Linked DNA regions of Peribacillus sp. FSL E2-0218. The main gene of each other region encodes a partner of the protein of the gene in region 2 in a complex. Links are inferred from orthologs where the notes say so. Each region holds a gene or a part of one and is shown on either strand. Other genes may lie near its edges.

Evidence for each region. Proteins that work in one complex are often made in the same cells at the same time.
Region 1: the proteins of MHI53_RS24230 (region 2) and MHI53_RS16925 are in contact, whole or in part, in a solved structure (PDB 1F51), measured with the Bacillus subtilis proteins. The link is inferred for Peribacillus sp. FSL E2-0218 from one-to-one orthologs.

Annotation. Positions count from the first base shown.
Region 1 is NZ_CP150304.1:3,517,606-3,521,208, forward strand. The notes cover bases 843-3,603. They hold MHI53_RS16925 (Spo0B domain-containing protein), read right to left. Parts: upstream 2,613-3,603; coding sequence 2,073-2,612; downstream 843-2,072. Other genes in these bases: obgE (GTPase ObgE), read right to left, coding at 843-2,024; rpmA (50S ribosomal protein L27), read right to left, coding at 3,156-3,446; MHI53_RS16935 (ribosomal-processing cysteine protease Prp), read right to left, coding at 3,459-3,603. Also shown: pheA (prephenate dehydratase), read right to left, coding at 1-122; MHI53_RS16915 (ACT domain-containing protein), read right to left, coding at 245-694; more of obgE, read right to left, coding at 735-842. UniProt on the Bacillus subtilis protein: Key element in the phosphorelay regulating sporulation initiation. Acts on spo0A. Mediates reversible phosphoryl transfer from spo0F to spo0A.
Region 2 is NZ_CP150304.1:5,005,248-5,009,831, forward strand. Bases 649-3,548 are described here. They hold MHI53_RS24230 (response regulator), read right to left. Parts: upstream 2,335-3,548; coding sequence 1,963-2,334; downstream 649-1,962. Other genes in these bases: fsa (fructose-6-phosphate aldolase), read right to left, coding at 649-671; MHI53_RS24225 (class II fructose-bisphosphate aldolase), read right to left, coding at 859-1,716; MHI53_RS24235 (DUF2529 domain-containing protein), read left to right, coding at 2,615-3,148; MHI53_RS24240 (CTP synthase), read right to left, coding at 3,452-3,548. In the rest of the region: more of fsa, read right to left, coding at 21-648; more of MHI53_RS24240, read right to left, coding at 3,549-4,584. UniProt on the Bacillus subtilis protein: Key element in the phosphorelay regulating sporulation initiation. Phosphorylation of spo0B during sporulation initiation.

The sequences.
Region 1 (3,603 bases), 1.5 Mb from region 2 along the record:
ACAGCATCAAGGCAGTCGGGAATCGTATTCATCGGTATCTTTATGTCATTAGGAAATAGTCGTGAAACAGCTAAATCCGTGAACGTTGCTTTTGGCCCTAGAAATGCGATTTTTGATGTCATATTATAAACTCCCTTTCACGGAAAATCTATTGTTTATGTTATGCCATTTTCAGATTTTTTACAATAGTTAATCGCCACTTATAAAAAAACAGCCTGTACATATAACATGTACAGGCTGTTTTTCATGCGCCATTCCCAATGATTTCGACTTTTTCGACGAACTCCATTTTACGCAGTTTTGTAAGCAGTTCATTAATATCCATCGTCATTCCGCCCGTGTTGAGGGACAGGGTGACATTGGCACGGCCCTGCAAAGGAATCGTTTGATGGATGGTCATGATGTTGCAGCCGGATGATGCGACGAGCCGTAATAGCTCCGATAGAGTACCGGACCGATCTTCAAGATAGAAGAACAGGGTAATCAGTTTTTCTTTGACAACGGTATGAAACGGAAACACCGTGTCCCGGTATTTGTAAAAAGCGCTCCTGCTTAGGTCCACCCGCTGTACGGCTTCCCAAACTGATTCCGCTTTTCCCCGTTCAATCATTTCTTTTGCATCCAGCGTTTTTTTCATCGCTTCGGGAAGGACATCCTCTCGAACGAGGAAAAACTTCTGATCGGCCTTATTCAAACTCTGCACGCCTCCTTTTGCCTGCCATCATGGCATCTAATCAATCAACAAATTCAAATTCATATTCAAGGATACGGACGATATCGCCATTTGTGGCCCCTCTTTGACGAAGGCCTTCGTCGACTCCGAATGAACGGAGCTGCCTGGCGAAACGACGGATCGACTCTTCACGGGTGAAGTCCGTCATTTTGAATAGACGCTCGATCTTGAATCCTGATACAGCAAAGCTGCCATCGGATTCGCGTTCAATGTTGAACTCATCCGACTGTGATGTATGTTTATAAAGAACACGGTGGATTCCCGTATTTTCTTCTTCATGATCAAGTGGGAACTCAGGTGTTTCTTCGATTTTATCGGCAATTGCATAAAGAAGCTCACGAATTCCGTCACGCGTCACCGCAGAAATCGGGAAAACAGGGTAGTCTTCTTCCAGCTTTTCCTTGAATGCCGCAAGATTTTCTGCAGAGTCCGGCATATCCATTTTACTTGCAACGATGATTTGCGGACGCTCGGTCAAGCGCAGGTTGTATTCTTCCAGTTCTTTATTGATCGTTAGGTAGTCTTCATATGGATCCCTGCCTTCAAGTCCGGACATATCGATTACATGAACGATTACCCTCGTTCTTTCAATATGGCGCAGGAATTGATGGCCAAGGCCGACCCCTTCGGAAGCCCCTTCGATCAGACCAGGCAAATCGGCCATGACGAAACTGCGGTGATCTTCCGTTTCCACCATACCGAGGTTAGGGACGATCGTGGTGAAATGGTATTCGGCAATTTTAGGTCTTGCTGCGGAAACGACCGAAAGCAAAGTGGATTTCCCCACACTAGGGAAACCGACCAAACCGACATCAGCCAACAGCTTCAACTCCATGATGATATCGCGTTCCTGGCCAGGTTCCCCGTTCTCGGCGATTTCAGGAGCAGGATTGGCAGGTGTAGCAAAACGGGAATTCCCCCGGCCTCCGCGCCCACCCTTGGCAATGATGGCACGCTGTCCGTGCTCAACTAGATCAGCAATGACTTCCTTCGTTTTTTCATCAATGACAACCGTGCCTGGCGGAACCTTGATGACCATATCTTTTGCGGCCGCTCCATGCATGTTTTTGGACATGCCATGCTCACCCCGCGGTGCCTTAAAGTGACGTTGATAGCGGAAATCCATTAACGTACGCAAGCCCTCTTCCACCTCAAAAACGACATTGGCGCCATTACCGCCATCTCCGCCTGCAGGTCCGCCTTTTGGTATGAATTTCTCGCGACGATAAGCAACTATCCCGTTACCACCGTCTCCGCCTTTTATATAGACTTTCGTTTGATCGACAAACATGCTATCACTTCCTTGTTTTCTGCAAGTCAATTCTTGCTGTATACTTCTCTAAAAAATAATATTCATCTTAAAAAACATTTCATCCTCATTACATTCGCACAATTCGATCGTTTGCCCAGCCGTTAGCGACCGTTCCAAAAACTCGATCACTGCTGGTTGGTCAATGAACCTGCCTTGCAAATGAAAGGAACAGCGCATGTTGCTCATTTCTTTTTCACCTATGGAAACAGACAGTACGTTTTCAAAAGCCGGGTCCAGACTCTTATCCAAAATGGAAAAGTAATCGGTCGTCCAGCGATACATCCGCTCATCCACCTCGGCAGATCCTTCAAACACATCGATGATTTCATATTCGCAATAAAATGATCCGTTATTCCAATTGGAAGTCAGCAGCATTTCGGTGAATTTCGGTAAATTCAAGCTGGACAGACGTGCTTCATTCTGAGTTTCAATAATGATTTCATCAATGATGCCCTTGACACGGTCAATTCTGTTCAGCTCAAGATTGCCTTTGATGATTTGAATTTTATTCAGCCAATCATGCCTGGTTTGACGCAGGGTTTCAATAGTCGTCCAATTTTTATCCATTATTTACACCTTCAATTATGATAAAGAAACTTTTTTCAGCTCTATCATGTTGAATACTTCCATTTTACAGTATAACAAAAAAACAACAAACAGGAAATGAAGCTCGATTCACATGCCTTCACATGAAGCCCCCGTCCAAAAAATACAGCCACACACCCTGAGTTCTTTGGACGATGGTAGAGCCATTTGAACTTGAAAAGAGAATGGGCCTTATCTTAGCACCAATTGGAGATGGTATAGTTGAATTGGACTGTCCATCCGGATGAACCAAACGGGGTGAATGAGTAATGCGGTTGTTCCCCTGAAAGTGTAAGAAAGCCCGCCGGTTGGCGAGCCTTTTGTAAGTCAGAGGTTGTTTTCCTTATACTGATGACTAAAGTCTCCTGCAAAACGCTGGTTATTTATCGAACCATAGTATAAATAAAGGGCCGGACCCCTTCTTCTCTACTATATAGCCCTACCATTATTAAAAATGACGCGGTATATAGTGTCTCGTAGAAGGAATCAGACCCTTTTGAGTCAGCCTCTGTTCAAAGATGCCAATTATGCTTCTTGTGCAACTGGATATACGCTTACTTTTTTACGGTCACGTCCAAAACGTTCGAATTTAACAACACCGTCTACCTTAGCGTATAGAGTATCGTCTCCACCACGGCCTACATTCTCACCTGGATAGATTTTCGTTCCGCGTTGACGGTAAAGGATAGAACCACCAGATACGAATTGACCGTCTGCACGTTTAGCGCCAAGACGCTTAGAGATTGAGTCACGTCCGTTCTTTGTAGAACCTACTCCTTTTTTCGAAGCGAAGAACTGAAGATTTAATCTTAACATTTGTTCCACCTCCTATTGGTTGAGGATAATTTTCATGTATTTACCATAATCACGTTCGATGGTTTGCAGCGATACGAGCATGCCGTTCAAAAGCAGCTGGACCTTCTCTTCGGATTCCGGTGAAAGATTCCCCGGGATGACGCAGCGAAGATAGCCG
Region 2 (4,584 bases):
AGCGACTTAGCGGTAAGGCATTATGCTTCTGTACGAGAATTCCAATCCTTCAAGAACGCTTCGATTCCTTTGTCAGTCAAGGGATGGTGGAATAATTGCATCAATACTTTATAAGGAATCGTTGCAATATGGGCCCCTTTAAGAGCAGCATCCGTAATATGCATCGGGTGGCGGATGGAAGCGGCAATGATTTCCGCCTTGATATCATGGATCGCAAAAATGTCAGCAATGTCCGAAATCAAATGCAGGCCGTTTTGACCGATATCATCCAAACGCCCTAAAAACGGCGATACATAAGTCGCTCCTGCCCTCGCTGCCAATAATGCTTGGTTGGCACTGAAAATAAGGGTCACGTTTGTTTTGACACCTTGTTTCGTCAGCGCAGCAACAGCCTTTAAACCATCCGGAGTCATCGGTACCTTGATCGTGATATTAGGCGCAATCGCAACAAGTTCCTTCGCTTCAGCCATCATTCCTTCAAAATCTAGCGCAATGACCTCAGCAGAAACGGAATCCTCCACTAGGCTGGTGATCTCCTTTAAACGATCATGGAAGGAAACGCCCTTTTCTCTTGCCACTAGGGACGGATTAGTCGTAACTCCTGCTAAAACGCCAAGTTCATGCGCTTGTCTGATTTCTTCCATGTTTGCTGTATCAATAAAGAATTTCATAAAATACCCTCCATATGTAATCGTTTTTTATTTCTCTAAATTCCCCTTGAATTCTAATTGTTCAAAAAATAGAACCCCCATTAATCCTGAATCTAAAAGAAACCATTGGGGGGAAGATCCCACCAATGGAGTTATTGCCTTCATCATCCAAGAGATATGGGTTTCGAGCCCTACGTCGGATGTGATGTTATGCTTTACCGTTGGAACCGAATTCACGGATTTTGCCAATGACCGTTTCTTTGATCGCTTCACGGCCAGGAACCATGAATTTACGTGGATCATACACTTCAGAATCATTGTTAAGGACGTCACGTACAGCTTTCGTGAATACAATTTGATTTTCCGTATTCACGTTGATTTTGGATGTTCCAAGCGAAATCGCTTTTTGGATATCCTTTGTCGGAATGCCTGTCCCGCCATGAAGAACTAGTGGTTTTTGCGTTAAATCACGTACCTCTTCCATTTCTTTATAACCAAGATCCGGCTCACCTTTGTATGGTCCATGAACGGATCCCAAAGCTGGTGCGAAACAATCGACATTCGTTTCTTTGACTAATTGTTCACATTCTTGAGGGTCTGCGTACACGACGCCATCAGCAATTACATCATCTTCTTGTCCACCAACCGTACCTACTTCCGCTTCAACGGATACATTACGGGCATGGGCGAATTCAACAACCTTCTTCGTCGTTTCGATGTTTTCCTCGATCGGATGATGTGACGCATCGATCATCACTGAAGTGAATCCAGCTTCGATCGCTTCTTTACATTTATCAAAACTTGAACCATGGTCAAGGTGAATGGCCACAGGAACTGTAATTTTCATATCTTCCAATAAACCTTGAACCATCATGACAGTCGTTTTGAAACCACCCATATGACGGGCAGCCCCTTCGGAAACACCAAGGATGACCGGGGATTTTTCTTGTTCCGCAGCGGCTAGAATAGCTTGAGTCCACTCTAGGTTATTGATGTTGAATTGACCTACTGCATACTTTTCTTCAAGAGCTTTATTGAGCATATCTTTCATAGAAACTAAAGGCATTTGATTTCCTCCTACTGATGGGTGTAATTATGTTAAAGTTATTTCTTTCTAGATATTCCCTAAAATCGAAGTAGCATACGCTTATCGATCAGAATATCTTTCCTCTTGTAGCATATCAATACATCAAAAAAACAGCAACAAATACACTATCCCGAGCATTAAAATTTATTCCAAAAAAACGCGGCACATCTTGAAAAAGATAGCCGCGGCAACCCTATAGCCAATAGTATCATCCGTTCAAAACCATCAGCTTGACTGAATCGGTAGGTATTCACGAACCGCTTTTCTAATATCATCAATATCGAAAGGTTTTGCAAAGTGGGTCATCGCCCCTAGATCTTTCGCTTCTTGAATCATATCAAGTTCCCCATAAGCGGTCATGATGATGACCCGGATATCGGGATCGACGACTTTCATCCGTTTCAGGATCTCTATTCCATCCATTCCAGGAATCTTCATATCGAGCAATACAAGATCCGGTGAATGATTATTCAGGACTTCCAGAGCTTGGATTCCATTTGCGGCTTGAAATGTATCATACCCTTCTTTATGTAAAACCTCGTTCAATAAAATACGGATGCCGAATTGATCATCAACTATCAATATCTTCCCTGACATTTTATCACCTCTCCTCTTTCCGATTTTTAAAAATATCAGCCTAACCGGCATATTACCCAAACATGTATTTACTTTCACATTTTCACAAACTTGAATTCTATGTTCCTATTCGATAATTGTAACAAAATTCCTGCCACATAGCTAAAAGGAATTTTTATTTTTTGGTTTTTCTGACCTATTCAGCAAATCGATCCATACTGACCAAAAATCCAGAAGCCTGTCAATGCAGCGGAAAGTCCTTTATAATAAAGGGAATATTTTTTAAAAGGAGTCCCTGATCATGTTAAAAATTTTCTCGACACAGCTAAGTGGTATATTTAAAAAAATGATGGATAATGAAGCCTTTGAAATGGAGGATGCCGGACGTCTGCTGGCTCAGGCCGCGGTTGGGGATGGCTCCATCTTCATACAAGGCTTTGGTGAAATGCAAGGCGTCACGGCCGAGGCGATGGACGGGGCAGAGCCCTTTCCGAAAGCAAAAAGATATGAACACGGCGAAACTATTTCAAGAGAAGATCGATTCCTTATTTTCAGCCGGAAATCCGATGACAGCGAAGCATTGAAGCTTGCCAAAGCCCTTAAAGAAAAAGATATACCCTTTGTCGCCGTTTCCACCTCCGCAGCGACCGATGAGGACTCTCTTACGGAACTGGCTGACGTACATATCGACTTACGGATCCACCGTGGACTGATTCCCGATGAAGCTGGAAACCGCTATGGCTACCCCACCCTCATTGCTGCCCTTTTCGCTTATTACGGAATTAAATTCACTCTTGAGGAAATTATCCAAGAATATCAAAATGAAGAAGACTAACCTTCTTGAACTACAAAAGGTATCGGAATGATCTATCCCGGTACCTTTTTGATTTACAATCGGACCGAAGCTAACAGTCCCCGCCACTTTTCTCGCGAGTTTGGGCTTGGCATTGAATTTGAGTCCGGTTCTCTTAAAAATTGCGTTTTTCACACACTTTTTGTACTTTTTCCCGACAGCTGCATCTGGGCAGACAGTTTTCGACCTTCATCAAAACCTAAACAAAAAAACTGCAGGCAAGCTCGATTAATCATCGAGTTTGCCTGCAGTCTGACACAGCCTTAGAGGCTGTTTTTTTATTTATTAAAGTTTTTCGCTGCGCTTTAAGGACATCCCGACAAAGTCACGGAATAGTGGCTGTGGACGGTTAGGGCGTGATGTGAATTCCGGATGGAATTGAGAAGCCACAAACCATGGATGATCTTTCAATTCAACGATCTCGACCAGACGGCCATCTGGGCTTGTTCCAGAGAAGACGAAGCCTGCTTCTTCCATCGCCTGACGGTAATGATTATTGAATTCATAACGGTGACGGTGACGTTCATACACAACCTCGTCATTATAAGCCTCGTAAGCTTTGGTGCCCTCGATAAGCTTACATGGATATAAACCAAGACGAAGTGTACCGCCCAAATCTTCTACATCCTTTTGCTCTGGAAGAAGATCGATGATTGGATCTGGAGTATCCGCTTGAATCTCGGCAGAATGGGCTTCCGGCAATCCTAAAACGTTGCGCGCATATTCAATGGACGCCAATTGCATGCCTAAACAGATTCCGAAGAATGGTGTTTTTGTCGTACGGGCATATTCTGTCGCAGCAATTTTCCCTTCGATGCCACGATCTCCAAAACCGCCCGGAACAAGGATGCCGTCTGCATCTTGAAGAAGCTCAGCAACATTTTCTTTCGTTACGTCTTCCGAATTGACCCAGTCGATTTCGACATCGGCGTCAAACGCATAGCCTGCGTGCTTAAGTGCTTCCACTACAGAAAGATAAGCATCTTGCAGCTCCACATATTTTCCGACAAGAGCGATTTTCGTTTTCTTCGATAAAGAAGTAACCTTTTTGACTAGTTCCTTCCAATCTTCCATATCCGCCTCGCCGCAATCCAATTTCAAGTGATCGCAAACGATTTGGTCCATATTTTGCGCTTGAAGGGCAAGCGGGATGGAGTAAAGCGTATCTGCATCCAGACATTCGATAACCGACTTTTTATCGATATCGCAGAATAAAGCAATTTTATCCTTCATATCTTGTGAGATCGGGCTTTCTGTACGTGCAACGATGATGTTCGGCTGAATGCCGAGGCTGCGCAATTCCTTCACGCTATGCTGTGTCGGTTTCGTTTTCATTTCACCAGCAGCTTTAATATAAGGGACAAGTGTACAGTGAATGTACATAACATTGTTGATTCCGATATCACTTTTGATTTGGC